3 regions of the Bradyrhizobium sp. 87 genome follow, and region 3 is predicted to be linked to each of the others. Evidence: predicted binding sites of a transcription regulator. Region 3 holds the regulator's gene; each other region holds the start of a gene.

Region 1 (4,789 bases), on a different contig from region 3:
CATGAGGCCGCCGGCGCGCTGATGAAGGCGAGTCTCGGGATGGCGGTTCTGGTGTCTTTGGTGCACGTCGCTGCCATGGTCAGCGCCGGCGGATGTCTGGCGTGGCTGGTCTACCGCCATCTGGGATTGAGGTTCGTCTCGCGAAGCTGGTTCAATCTGGATGTAATCTGGGCCACCAGCCTCATTCTGGTTGGCGTTGTGGCCTTCGGCTTCAATCTCGCGAGCTGGCACTGACACTTACTGGGTCAAAGCCCACTCGCCGATGATGCGGAAGCGAGCCTTGGCGTGGTCCTGTTTGAACAGCGCGACGCGATCGATCGCAAGCGTCTTGAGGCCGAGCGCAGCAAACCTTCCCTGCAGCATTTCCAGAATCGGCCCGCGCCGCTCCACGTCGAGCCGGCCCGTCAACGTCATGTGGAAACGGAATTCCTCCATCACGTAAGGATAGCCCCAGCGGTCGAGATAGTGGCGCTGCCGTTCGCTCAGCTTCTCCGGCTTGCGCCGCGCACGGTCTTCCGCGCTCAGCGGCGCGCGGAAGGAGTCGAAGTCGCGCGCGCAATCGGCGGCGAGCTGCTGGAGTTCGCCGACCGGCTCCCCGGGAATGACGGCGATGAAGCCGCTGATGGAATCGACGACCGGGCGGATCACCGGAATTGCGCGTGCCCTGCCGGCGAATGTCGCGCAGGCCGCAACAAGCTCGACCTCGCGCCTGTCGGACGCCAGCGCCATCGGCGCCTTCAGCGTGGCGTGAAAGCCGTATTTGCGGGGATCGGCGGTGACATCACGCCAGTCCGGCGCGAGACGCGATGCGTCGGCGGGAAACGGCAGCTCGTTGCCGGTATAGGCATCGTAGCCGAGCAACTCCGCGCCGAAGCGGGTGAGCGCGCTGTCGCTGCCTGCGGCAAAATAGATCGCGTAGCGGGGGAAACTCGTCATCGTCCGAGCATAGCGGGTTTATGCCGCGGCGACAGCTTGGCGCGGGGTAGCTGGCATGCCAAGCAACCGCGTCGCCTCGGTGAGATGCACGAGCTTGCCGCCTGATATCACGGCGATCAGCCGCGGCCGCAGCGGCATGCTGTCGTCGACCAGCAGAATGTCCGCGCGCCGGCCTTCCGCGAGCACGCCGCGATCTGCAAGACCGGTCGCGCGCGCGGGCGCGGCGGAGACCAGATTCCAGGCCTCGGTCAGCGGCAGCACGCCATCGGCGGCGAGCCGGAACGCAGCGAGCAGCTGCGCGGGATAGTAGTAGTCCGAGGCCAGAACCGAGCAGAGCCCTTTGGCGATCATGTCGGATGCCCTGGTCCAGCCCGTGTGGCTGCCTCCGCGCACGACGTTCGGCGCGCCGTAGACGATGGCGTCACCGTGGCTTGCTGCCGCCCGCGCTGTCTCCTCGTTGATCGGAAACTCCGCAATCGCCACGCCCATGGCGCGAAAGCCTTCGCGCATCGCCGGCGTCGCATCATCGTGCGAGAGCATCCGCACGTCGGCGGCGCGGGCCGTCGCGGCCAGCCGTGACACGGAAGCCGGCACATCCGCGGCGCGGGACATTATGTGTCCGACCAGCCGGTCGAATTCCTCGCTCGACAGGCCGGTGCGCTCCACCATGCGATTGCGCTTGCGCGGCTTGGCCATGTCCCCAACCGTGCCGTCCATGTGGTCGTTGAAGGCGAACAGGTCGACGCGGCCCTCAGTGAGCCATTGGCTGATCTCGGTTTCGGCGTCGAGATTGTAGGTCTCGTGGCGCAGGTGAAAGCGGGTGTCGGCGGCGAATTGCGGGCGCTGCCGTTCGATCGCCTCCATCAGGCTGCGCGCATTGCCGGCGCTGCGCAGGCCCGGCTCCCACGAACAGGTCGTGGCGTGAAAAACCGTGGTGATGCCGTTGCTGATCGCCTGGCGGTCGCTGTCGGCGAGCGCGACGTCGATCGGGAAATCGACCCCGGCGCGCGGCATCATCTGTCGCTCGAAGGCATCGCCATGCAGATCGACGATGCCCGGCAGGACCAGCAGATCGCGCGCCTTGATCGCCAGCCGCGCCCGGCTGCGCGAGGCATTGATCTCTGCGATGTCCGTTCCGGACACGAGAAGCGACGTTTCGGCGAACTCGGAGCCGATCAGGGCCCGCCCGCCCTCGAGGAATATGTCTGTCACGCGACCGCGCTTCGTTTGCTGGCAGAAGAGGGTGCCCCTGCTTCGTATGCCGTGAGGAAATCCTCAATCCCGAGCTTGCGGAAATTGGGCAGGGCTTCACGCAACTTGTCGTGATCCCAGTCCCACCAAGCGAGCCTCGCAAGCCGCCCCGCAACCTCTTCCGAGAACCGCCGGCGCACGATGCGCGCCGGATTGCCGGCGACGATGGTGTAGGCCGGAACGTCCTTGGTGACGATGGCGCCGGCCGCGATCACCGCGCCGGTGCCGATGTTGCGGCCCGGCAGAACGATCGCGCCATCGCCGATCCAGACGTCATGGCCGATATGGACGTGATGCTGGCGCCGCCAGTCGAAGAATTCCGTGTCGTCGCTCTCGCCTTCGAAATAGGCGCTCGAACGATAGGTGAAGTGCGCCTGCGTGGCGCGTTGCATCGGGTGATTGCCCGGATTGATCCGTGTCATCGCCGCGATCGAGCAGAATTTTCCGATGGTGGTGTAGGTGATCTGGGCGTCGTTCACGACATAGGAGTAATCCCCCATCGTCACCTCGTGCAGCATCGTGCGCGCGCCGACCTCGGTGTAGGCCCCAAGCCTGGCGTCGTGCAGCTTCGCGGAGGGATCGACAGTCGGCTGGACCGAAAGAGCTTTGGCGGCCATGTTGAATCCGAACGAGAGGGCGGGCGTTTCTCTTCGAGCGGCTTGATGACAATGTCATGACGACGCCATGACAGGGGATGAACAGGAGATGAGGTGTGTAGGATCGCCGCACCGCAACGTCCGTGTCACACAAGTGTCAAGCGCCGGCGTTAGCGGTGGGTCCCAGCTACTCTGGAGCCTGCATGCTGGTGGTTGAAGGTCTGACGTGTCGCTTCGGCGTGAAAGCCGCGGTGGACGACGCCTCGTTTCAAGTCTCTCCCGGCGGCTTCGTCGGCGTGATCGGACGCTCCGGCGCCGGCAAGTCGACCCTGCTGCGCACCATCAACCGTCTCGCGACCCCTGCACAGGGCCGCATCCTGTTCGACGGCCTCGACGTCACGGCGCTGCGCGGCAAGGAGCTGCGGCAGTGGCGGGCGCGCTCGGCGATGATCTTTCAGCAGTTCAATCTGGTGGGCCGGCTCGATGTGCTCACCAACGTCCTGATGGGACGGCTTGCGACGATGCCGGCCTGGCGCTCGCTGTCGCAGACCTGGCCCGAGCAGGACAGGGCGCTGGCGATGTCCGCGCTCGAACAGTTCGACATTGCCCCGCTCGCGGCCCAGCGCGCCGATCAGCTCTCCGGCGGCCAGCAGCAGCGCGTCGCGATTGCCCGCGCGCTGGTGCAGCAGCCCGACATCATCCTCGCCGACGAGCCGATCGCCTCGCTCGATCCGCGCAACACCAAGATCGTCATGGATGCGCTGCTGCGCATCAACAAGCACTTCGGCATCACGGTGCTCTGCAATCTGCATTCGCTCGACCTGGCGCGCAGCTATTGCGACCGCCTGATTGGCATGGCGCAGGGCCGCGTGGTGTTCGACGGCGCGCCGGCCGAGTTGACCGACCACGTGGCGCGCGAGCTCTACGATCTCGAAGCCGCCGAAGTCATGGGCGGCACGCCTGCACCGGTGCGACAGGGCATTCCGGCGCTTGGAACGGCGGCCGCCGCCTGAGCTGCGCCGCATCAGGACTTACCAATTTTGCGTCAACCGACCTCAACCAATGAAGAGGCTATCATGATTACTCGCAGATTGATTCTCGCCGGCGCCGCCGCGCTCGCGTTGACGACTTCGGCCTCCGCCGAAGACTGGAAAGCCAAATATCCCGAGCTGACCTTCGCGGTCATTCCGGCGGAAAACGCCTCGGGCGTGACCGAGCGCTGGGCGCCGTTCATGAGCTATCTCTCCAGGGAATTGGGCGTGAAAGTCACGCTGCGCATCGCCAACGACTACGCTGCCGTAATCGAAGGCCAGCGTGCCGGCAACATTCACATCGCGAGCTACGGCTCGGCCTCGTTCGCCCGCGCCCGCCTGACCGGCGTCAAGACCGACGCCTTCGCCAACGACATCAACTCCGACGGCTCCACCGGTTATTACTCGATGTTCTTCGTCAAGGCGAGCAGCGCCTACAAGAGCATCGACCAGCTCAAGGGCAAGAACCTCGGCCTGGTCGACCCGAACTCGACCTCCGGCAACAACGTGCCGCGCTTCGAGCTCGACAAGATGGGCATCGCGGACGCCGACACCTATTTCAGCAAGGTCGTCTTCACCGGAAGCCACGAGAACGCGATCCTGGCGCTGGCGCAGGGCACGGTCGACGTCGCGGCCAACCAGTGGACCAGCGACAACGACTCGACATTAGCGCAGATGCTGACCAAGGGCATGCTGAAGAATGCCGATGGCTCGGCGATGAAGAAGGATGATTTCCGCATCATCCACAAGTCGGCGCCGATCATCAACGGCCCCTATGCCTACAATTCTGACCTGCCGGAAGAGGCCAAGGCCGCCATCGCCAAGGCGTTCTTCGACGCGCCGGCCAAGGACAAGGCTGCGTTCCATCGCCTCCAGGACGGCCAGAAGAAGGGTTTTCATCCCGCGACCACCAAGGATTGGGATGGCACGATCGAGCTGATCAAGTTCGTCGATGCGCTGCGTAAGAAGAAGGCG
Region 2 (4,789 bases), 390 kb from region 3:
GAGAATCTCACAGGACTTGCTCCATTCTGGGGCCGGCCGTCGCTACATTCAATTGCGAACAATTAAATGTGAGACGCTATAATTTCAATTGCGCGCAATCTAATTGCCTGCGATAAAGATGGCGCCCCCACCCCGAAAACACAGGGAGACAAAAATGTCAGTGAACGTCCTCTACAAGACCAGCGCAAAGGCCACCGGCGGCCGCGACGGCCATGCCGCGACCCTCGACGGCGCGCTCGACGTCAAGCTCACCACGCCGAAGGAGCTCGGCGGCGGAGGCGGCGCCGGCAACAATCCCGAGCAGCTGTTTGCTGCGGGCTATGCCGCCTGCTTCATCGGCGCGATGAAGTTCGTGTCCTCGCAGGGCGGCCCCAAGGTTCCGGCCGACGCCTCCGTGACCTCGACCGTCGGCATCGGCCCGCGCGCGGCCGGCGGCTTCGGTCTCGACATCGACCTTGCCGTCTCGCTGCCGGGCCTCGCCCGCGCGGAAGCCGAGGCGCTGGTCGAGAAGGCGCACCAGGTGTGCCCGTATTCCAACGCGACGCGCGGCAATGTCGACGTCCGTCTGACGGTCGTCTGATCGGTTAGCTGAAGCGGCTGGCCCGAGATACCCCTCGGGCCGGCCGCCTCCCTTGATTTGCCATCCCGCGGGATTGCGGCGAGCGGCCTGCATGACGCCCTACGCGCGAAGCCATTGCCGGCTCGGACGAACCTCGTTAGGCCTGTGATCAATACCGACACAGGGGACGCGAAGGCATGACTGAAGCCGCCAGTTCTGGAGCTGCCATGGGTGCAATGAGCGGCCTGCGCGTCATCGATCTGACGCGCGTGCTCGGCGGCCCCTATTGCACCCAGATCCTCGCCGACCATGGCGCCGACGTGATCAAGGTCGAGCCGCCCGCAGGCGACGAGGTACGCGACTGGGGCCCTCCCTTCCACGAGGAAGACGCGGCCTATTTCATCGGCATCAACCGCAACAAGCGCTCGATCGGCCTCGACCTCGCCTCCGAGGGCGGCCGGACCGTGCTGCTCAAGATGCTGGAGAGCGCCGACGTCCTGATCGAGAACTTCAAGCCGGGCACGCTGGAGAAATGGGGCATCGGCAACGAGGTGTTACGCGAGAAATTTCCGCGCCTCGTGCATTGCCGGATCTGCGGCTTCGGCGCCGACGGCCCGCGCGGCGGCAATCCCGGCTATGACGCCATCATCCAGGCCATGACCGGCATGATCGCGGCGACCGGCTCGCCCGAGAGCGGACCGATGCGGATCGGCGTGCCGCTGGTCGACATCGGCACCGGCCTCTATGCGGCGATCGGCATCTTGATGGCGCTGTCGGAGCGGCAGCGCTCGGGCCAGGGCCAGTTCCTGGAGACCACGCTGTACGAGACCGGTCTCGCCATCATGCATCCGCACACCGCGAATTATTTCATGCATGGCAAGCCGCCGTCGCTCACCGGCAACGAGCATCCCAACCTCGTGCCCTATGCGATCTTCCCGACCAAGACCGACGACATCTTCATCGGCGTCGGCAATGACGGCACCTTCCGCAAGCTCGCCAAGGAGATCGGCAAGCCCGAGCTCGGCACCGATCCGCGCTTTGCGCGCAACAAGGATCGCATCGGCAATCGCGAGGCGCTGCGGGCCGAGCTTGCCGCCGTGTTCAGCCAGCACGAGGCCGAGCCGCTGTGCAATCGCCTGCTCGCCGCGGGCCTGCCCGCCGGCCCCGTGCAGAAGATCGACCAGGCATTGACCAATCCGCACACGATCGCGCGCGGCGATATTATCGAGAAGGATTGGTACAAGGGCGTGGCGTCGCCGATCCGGCTCGACCGCAGCAAGCCGAGCCTGCGGCGCCTGCCGCCGAAATTCAGCGAGCACGCCGCCGAGGTCCTGGGCGAATTCGGCTACTCCAGGTCCGAGATCGACGCGATGGTCGAGCAGGGCACTGTCTGCGGCCCCGAGCGCAAGCGCTAGCGCCCTCGCCTTCCACATCCCACGGCAATGCCGCAGTGCGGTGCGGGCGCTCTGTGCACCGCGAACGGAGGACGCTGCGCGCGCGGCATTCGCCTATTTGACGGCTTCCCTTTTCCAGCGCTTGCCGCTTTCGTTTCGGCCGCTTACACAGTCATGTGAACGTCATATGGCGCTGCTAGCGCAAGCGATCATTTTTGACGGCCCAAGGGAGGTTTACTTGATGGCTCTTCGACATTTTGGAGCGGCTGCCGCTATTGCACTCACGGTTGGACTATCGGCCTCGCCGGCCTTGGCCGTGACCGAAATCCAGTGGTGGCACGCGATGACCGGCGCCAACAACGACGTCATCGTCAAGCTCGCCACCGACTTCAACGCGTCGCAGAGCGACTACAAGGTGATCCCGACCTACAAGGGCAACTATCCCGATACGATGAACGCCGGCATCGCGGCGTTCCGCGCCGGCAACGCCCCGCACATCATGCAGGTGTTCGAAGTCGGCACCGCGACCATGATGGCCGCGACCGGCGCCGTGAAGCCCGTCTACAAGCTGATGGCCGACGCCGGCGAGAAGTTCGACCCCAAGATCTACCTGCCCGCCATCACCGGTTATTATTCGACGTCGAAGGGCGAGATGCTGTCCTTCCCTTTCAACTCGTCCTCGACCGTGATGTGGGTGAACCTCGACGAGCTGAAGAAGGCGAACGTAGAGATCCCGAAGACCTGGCCCGAAACGTTCGAGGCCGCCAAGAAGCTGAAGGCTGCCGGTCATGACACCTGCGGCTTCTCGGGCTCCTGGATCACCTGGGTCAATCTCGAGCAGCTCTCGGCGTGGCACAACGTGCCGCTCGCCAGCAAGGCCAACGGCCTCGACGGCTTCGACACCTTGCTCGAGTTCAACGGACCGCTTCAGGTCAAGCATCTCGAAACCCTGGTCGAGCTGCAGAAGACCAAGACCTATGACTACGCCGGCCGCACCAACACCGGCGAAGGCCGCTTCACTTCGGGCGAGTGCCCGATCTACCTGACCTCGTCGGCCTTCTTCGGCAACGTCAAGGCGCAGGCCAAGTTCAACTTCACCGCCGTGCCGATGCCGTATTATCCCGACGTCAAGGGCGCACCGCAGAACTCGATCATCGGCGGCGCTTCGCTGTGGGTGATGGGCGGCAAGTCGGCCGAGGAATACAAGGGCGTCGCGAAATTCCTGACCTTCCTCTCCGACACCGATCGCCAGGTCTACATCCACAAGGCCTCCGGCTACCTGCCGATCACCAAGGCGGCCTACGCCAAGGCGAAGGAAGAAGGCTTCTACAAGGATCAGCCCTATCTCGAGACCCCGCTGCTCGAGCTGACCAACAAGGAGCCGACCGAGAATTCGCGCGGTCTGCGCCTCGGCAACATGGTGCAGCTGCGTGACGTCTGGTCGGAAGAGATTGAGCAAGCGCTGGCCGGCAAGAAGAGCGCCAAGCAGGCGCTCGATGCCGCCGTCGAGCGCGGCAACACGATGCTGCGGCAGTTCGAAAAGACCGCCGTCAAGTGAGGCAATGAGCGGCAGGCCGCGACCCGGCCTGCCGCTCTGCTGGCATCATGCAAAAGCAAGCCATCTTCCAGTCAAGACTGTTACCGTACGCGCTGGTTGCGCCGCAGCTCGCGATCGTCCTGATTTTCTTCTATTGGCCGGCCCTGCAGGCGGTGATCCAGTCCTTCCTGCTCCAGGATGCGTTCGGTCTGTCGACCACCTTTGTCTGGTTCGAGAATTACGTCGAGCTGTTCAAGGACGCAGCCTATTTCGAGGCGATCGTCCGGACCTTCTTGTTCTCGTTCGCCATCGCCGTCTCGTCGCTGTCCTTTGCGCTGCTGCTCGCCGTGATGGCGGACAAGCCGCTGCGTGGCTCGATGCTCTACCGCACGCTCCTGATCTGGCCCTATGCGGTGGCACCGCCCGTGGTCGGCGTGCTCTGGATCTTCATGCTGCATCCCTCGCTCGGCGTGCTCTCGCGCTATCTGCGCAATATGGGCGTCGACTGGAATCCGCTGCTCGACGGCGACCAGGCCGCGGCGCTGATCATCCTCGCCGCCGCGTGGAAGCAGATCTCCTATAATTTCCTGTTCTTCCTCGCCGGCCTGCAAGCGATCCCAAAGAGCGTGTTCGAGGCCGCCGCGATCGACGGCGCCCGTCCGATGCGGCGGTTCTGGACCGTGACCTTCCCGTTGCTGTCGCCGACCATCTTCTTCCTGCTGGTGGTCAACATCGTCTACGCCTTCTTCGACACGTTCGGCATCATCGACACGATGACCCGCGGCGGCCCCGGAACGTCGACGGTCACGCTGGTCTACAAGGTCTATTCCGACGGCCTGCTCGGCGGCAATCTCGGCAGCTCGGCGGCGCAGTCGGTGATCCTGATGGTCATGGTCATCGTGCTCACCGGAATCCAGTTCCGGTTCGTCGAACGCAAGGTGACCTACTGATGGTCGAGGAAGAGGGCTTCCGGCGCAACATCGCCCACATCATCCTCTGGATCGGGATCGCGGTCGTCGCCTTCCCCGTCTACATCGCGTTCGTCGCCTCGACCCAGGACAACGCGCTGATCGCCAACGGGCAAATGTCGCTGCTGCCGGGCGGCCATTTCTTCGAGGTCTACTACCAGACCATTTTCGTCGGCACGAGCGGATCGACCCGCGAGCCCGTCGGCAACATGATGCTGAACTCGCTGGTGATGGCGCTGCTGATCGCGGTCGGCAAGATCGCGATCTCGATCATCTCGGCCTACGCGATCGTCTATTTCCGCTTTCCCTTCCGGATGCCGATCTTCTGGAT
Region 3 (4,789 bases):
AGCAGCCTTCGCCACGCTCGAAACCAAGGTCGGACCTGGCGAAAACGGGGAGCAAATGCGGCGCTGCGCTGTTAGTCATGATGGTCACTTGAATGTTGCGGACGGAGTGAGCGTGCATTGCGCAACGCACCATCGACCGGCCCGGAAAACGAAACGTGCCGCCTCTTGAGGGCGGCACGTGCGACTATCTTAGGCCTGGTGAAACGGGTGTCAATGCCGCCCGGAAAGCCTCGCGAAACGCTGAATCCGTAGTCTTGCGGTGCCGATTTTGCGGGATTTGGCCACGGAACATGTGGAAGCGAGTCGGCGGACTCTTGCGCGGGAGTCACGCCATATTGTAGCGTTTGGATTGTCAGATACGACATCTCGTGCAGTGGTTCTGATCTTTAAGTCCTTATGTACCGGCGTAAACGTTCGGGCGTTCAAGACGCGCCCGGCGAGCCTTAAGGGATTCTGGCGGCACGGGTTTTTGAAGGCTTAGGCATTCGCTGCGAGGCCCCAGGATGGCTGGCGCGCAGCGAGGGAAAGGGTGCAATGACGGTTTTGACCTGGTCCGATGATCGCGTCGAGCAGCTGAAAAAGCTCTGGGAGGCCGGACTTTCGGCCAGCCAGATCGCGGCGGAGCTCGGCAATGTGACCCGCAATGCCGTGATCGGCAAAGTGCACAGGCTCGGCCTTTCGGGCCGCGCCAAGAGCCCATCATCGGCAGCGCCGCGGCCGCGCAAGGCGCGCCCCGCGCAGCACATGATGCGGGTGAGCCGCCCGATCTCGCGCGGCAACACCGCGCTGGCGCAGGCCTTCGAGGTCGAGGCTGAGCCGGATCCGGTCACCTACGACAACGTGGTGCCGATGAGCCAGCGGCTGTCGCTGCTGGAATTGAACGAGGCGACCTGCCACTGGCCGGTCGGCGATCCCTCGAGCCCGGACTTCTTCTTCTGCGGTGGAAGGGCGCTGTCCGGACTGCCCTATTGCGCCCAGCACTCGCGCGTTGCGTACCAGCCCGCGTCGGATCGGCGCCGCGCACCGGTAAAGCCGGGTCCCCGTTAGTCGTCACGCGAAGACAGTTCAACAATTTCAGTGTCGTCCCGGCCTAGTGCGCAATTGCGCACGGGGGGCCGGGACCCATACTCCGAGCACGCAATAATCGTGCGGAAGGGGTCACTCCGAGTCTTCGCCAAACCACGTTCGGTGGTTATGGGTCCCGGATCAGCGCTCGCTTCGCTCGCTTGTCCGGGACGACGGCTGAGAATGCAGGGACAGCTCGCCAACAAACAAGCCTGCAACCCTACACCTGCTCCGCCTTCGCGAAGCGATCATCCAGCGCGTAGCCGGCGCCGCGGACGGTGCGGATCGGGTCCTGCTCGCGGCCGAGATTGAGCAGCTTGCGCAGGCGGCCGATATGCACGTCGACGGTGCGCTCGTCGATATAGATGTCGCGGCCCCAGACGCTGTCGAGCAGCTGCTCGCGCGAGAACACCCGTCCCGGATGCTCCAGGAAGAACTCCAGCAGGCGATATTCGGTCGGACCGAGATCGATCGGCCGGCCCGAGCGCGCCACGCGGCGCTTGTCACGGTCGAGCTCGATGTCGCCAAAAGCAAGGACGGTGGCGAGGCGCTCCGGGCTCGCGCGCCGCAGCAGGCCTTTCACGCGCGCCAGCAGCTCCGGCACCGAGAACGGCTTGACGATGTAATCGTCGGCGCCGGTCGCAAGACCCCGCACCCGCTCGCTCTCCTCGCCGCGCGCGGTGAGCATGATGATCGGGAGCTGCTTGGTCTCGGGACGGGTGCGAAGCCGCCGGCACAATTCGATGCCTGACAGGCCCGGCAGCATCCAGTCGAGCACGATCAGATCGGGGATGTGCTCCTTGAGGCGGGTGTCGGCGTCGTCGCCGCGCATCACCGTCTCGACGTCATAGCCGTCGCCTTCGAGGTTGTAGCGGAGAAGCTCGGTCAGGGCTTCCTCGTCCTCAACCACCATAATGCGTGCGCCCATCGGGTCGTCGCTCCTTAAGTCTTCAGGTGTTCGGTACCGTGTTGGCAAAGGTCGTCATGTCGCCCTTCGGCCGCTTGTCGGTGATCGCCTGGCCCTCGATCATGTAGAACACGGTCTCGGCGATATTGGTGGCGTGGTCGCCGATCCGCTCGATGTTCTTGGCGCAGAACATCAGATGGATGCAGAACGAGATATTGCGCGGATCCTCCATCATGTAGGTGAGGAGTTCGCGGAACAGCGAGGTGCAGATGGCGTCGACTTCCTCGTCGCCCTTCCACACCGCCATCGCCGCCGGCAAATCATGCGCGGCATAGGCGTCCAGCACCGACTTGACCTGCTGCTGCACGAGGTCGGTCATGTGCTCGAGGCCGCGGAACAGCTTGAGCGGATGGAAGTCCGTCTCCAGCGCCGCGACGCGCTTGCCCATGTTCTTGGCGAGGTCGCCGATGCGCTCGAGATCGGTCGCGACGCGCATGGCGCCGACGATCTCGCGCAGATCGACCGCCATCGGCTGGCGGCGGGCGATGGTGAGCACCGCACGCTCCTCGATGCGCTTCTGCAGCGCGTCGAGCTCGGTGTCGATGGCGACGACGCGCTGGCCGAGCGGGACGTCGCGGCGGATCAGCGCGTCGACGGACTCGACGATCATGCGCTCGGCGATGCCGCCCATCTCGGCGACCAGGCGAGTGAGTTCCTGGAGGTCGGTGTCGAAAGCCTTTGCGGTATGTTCAGAACCCATGTCGCGTCTCCTAGCCGAACCGGCCGGTGATGTAATCCTGCGTGCGCCGATCTGACGGCGACGTGAAGATCTTGCTGGTGTCGTCGAACTCTATCAGCTCGCCGAGATACATGAAGGCGGTCTTGTCGGAGACGCGCGCCGCCTGTTGCATGTTGTGGGTGACGATAGCGATCGTGTAATCCTCGGACAGCTCCTGGATCAGCTCCTCGACCTTGGCGGTCGAGATCGGGTCGAGCGCCGAACAGGGTTCGTCGAACAGGATCACCTCGGGCCGCACCGCGACGGTGCGGGCGATGCAGAGGCGCTGCTGCTGGCCGCCGGAGAGCGACAGGCCGGAGGCGTTGAGCTTGTCCTTGACCTCGTTCCACAGCGCGCCGCCGCGCAGCGCCTTCTCGACGCGGCCGTCCATCTCGGACTTCGAGATCTTCTCATAGAGACGGATGCCGAACGCGATGTTCTCGTAGATCGTCATCGGGAACGGCGTCGGCTTCTGGAACACCATGCCGACGCGGGCGCGCAGCAAATTGAGGTCCAGCCTGGGGTCGAGAATGTTGGTCTGATCGAGCATGAGCTGACCGGTGGCGCGCTGGCCGGGATAGAGGTCGTACATCCGGTTGAAGATGCGCAGCAGGGTCGACTTGCCGCAGCCCGACGGACCGATGAACGCCGTAACGCGGTTGGCGCCGAGCGTCAGGTTGATGTTCTTCAGCGCATGGTGCTCGCCGTAATAGAAGTCCAGGTTACGCACGGTCACCTTGGGGGGCGCCTCGGGCAGCACCGCCGCGTGCGGCAGTCCACCGGACGCGCTCATCGACACGGAAAGATCACTCATTTTGCGGTCCTCTCGGCGCCAAGGATGCGCGCGAAAATATTAAGGGCAAGAACGGTCAGGGTGATGAGCAGCGCCCCGCTCCAGGCCAACTGCTTCCAATAGGCATAGGGGCTCTGCACGAAGTTGTTGATGGTCACAGGCAGGTTCGCCATCGTCTTGTTCAGGCCGAGGCTGAAGAACTGGTTCGATAGCGCGGTGAACAGCAGCGGCGCGGTTTCACCGGCGACGCGAGCGGTCGCGAGCAGCACGCCGGTGATGAGACCCGATCGGGCAGCACGATAAGCGATCCGCTTGATCACCAGCGAACGCGGCAGGCCGAGCGCCGAGGCCGCCTCGCGCAACGCGTTCGGCACCAGCAGCAGCATGTCCTCGGTCGTGCGCAGCACCACCGGGATCACGATGACCGCGAGGGCGAGCGAGCCTGCGATCGCCGAGAAGCCGCGCATCGGCACCACCACGGCGCCGTAGATGAACAGGCCGATGATGATCGAGGGCGCCGAGAGCAGGATGTCGTTGATGAAGCGGATCACCGAGGTCAGCCGGTCATTGCGGCCGTATTCGGCGAGATAGGTGCCGGCGAACATACCGAGCGGCGCGCCGATGCCGACGCCGATCACGGTCATGATCAGCGAGCCGACGATGGCGTTGAGCAGACCGCCCTCGTTCGATCCCGGTGGCGGCGTGTTCTCGGTGAACAGCTGGACATTGAGTCCCGCCAGCCCGTTGTAGAGCAGCGTGATCAGGATCAGCGCGAGCCAGGTGACGCCGAAGGCGGTTGCGGCGATGCAGAGCCCGCGGACGACGATGTCCTTGCGGCGTCGGCGTGAATAGATCGGATTCATGGCGCTAATTCCCCGCCTTCTTTTCCAGCCGCATCAGCATCAGCCGCGCCGCTGCGAGCACGAAGAAGGTCAGAACGAACAGCAGGAGGCCGAGCAGGATCAGGCCGGATTGGTGCAGGCCGTCGCTCTCGGCGAACTCGGATGCGATCGCCGCCGAGATCGTGGTGCCCGGCGCAAAGATCGATGACGAGATCCGGAACGAGTTGCCGATGATGAAGGTCACCGCCATGGTCTCGCCGAGCGCGCGGCCCAGCGCCAGCATGATGCCGCCGATGACGCCGACCCGGGTGTAGGGGATCACCACGCTGCGGACGACTTCCCATGTGGTGCAGCCGACGCCGTAGGCGGCTTCCTTCAGGACCGGAGGCACCGTCTTGAACACG

Evidence for each region. The regulator PhoB, encoded in region 3, activates phosphate uptake and scavenging genes when phosphate is short. The targets are predictions, from matches to a motif close to TGTCATNNANCTGTCAT.
Region 1: the regulator PhoB is predicted to act here: its motif matches at 2,850-2,866, upstream of phnC (phosphonate ABC transporter ATP-binding protein).
Region 2: the regulator PhoB is predicted to act here: its motif matches at 2,124-2,140, upstream of ugpB (sn-glycerol-3-phosphate ABC transporter substrate-binding protein UgpB).

The regions. Positions count from the first base shown of each region.
Region 1 covers NZ_JADPIQ010000128.1:230,891-235,679, forward strand. Annotated here, with positions in the region: gene IVB50_RS32445 (hypothetical protein) at 1-234, shown strand, start outside; gene IVB50_RS32450 (DUF1045 domain-containing protein) at 238-936, opposite strand; gene IVB50_RS32455 (alpha-D-ribose 1-methylphosphonate 5-triphosphate diphosphatase) at 955-2,148, opposite strand; gene IVB50_RS32460 (chloramphenicol acetyltransferase) at 2,145-2,804, opposite strand; gene phnC (phosphonate ABC transporter ATP-binding protein) at 2,987-3,796, shown strand; gene phnD (phosphonate ABC transporter substrate-binding protein) at 3,860-4,789, shown strand, end outside.
Region 2 covers NZ_JADPIQ010000048.1:328,621-333,409, reverse strand. Annotated here, with positions in the region: gene IVB50_RS11215 (organic hydroperoxide resistance protein) at 155-580, shown strand; gene IVB50_RS11210 (CaiB/BaiF CoA-transferase family protein) at 757-1,974, shown strand; gene ugpB (sn-glycerol-3-phosphate ABC transporter substrate-binding protein UgpB) at 2,195-3,511, shown strand; gene ugpA (sn-glycerol-3-phosphate ABC transporter permease UgpA) at 3,559-4,440, shown strand; gene ugpE (sn-glycerol-3-phosphate ABC transporter permease UgpE) at 4,440-4,789, shown strand, end outside.
Region 3 covers NZ_JADPIQ010000048.1:723,344-728,132, reverse strand. Annotated here, with positions in the region: gene IVB50_RS12945 (aspartate aminotransferase family protein) at 1-79, opposite strand, end outside; gene IVB50_RS12940 (GcrA family cell cycle regulator) at 535-1,047, shown strand; gene phoB (phosphate regulon transcriptional regulator PhoB) at 1,286-1,993, opposite strand; gene phoU (phosphate signaling complex protein PhoU) at 2,016-2,732, opposite strand; gene pstB (phosphate ABC transporter ATP-binding protein PstB) at 2,743-3,564, opposite strand; gene pstA (phosphate ABC transporter permease PstA) at 3,561-4,406, opposite strand; gene pstC (phosphate ABC transporter permease subunit PstC) at 4,411-4,789, opposite strand, start outside.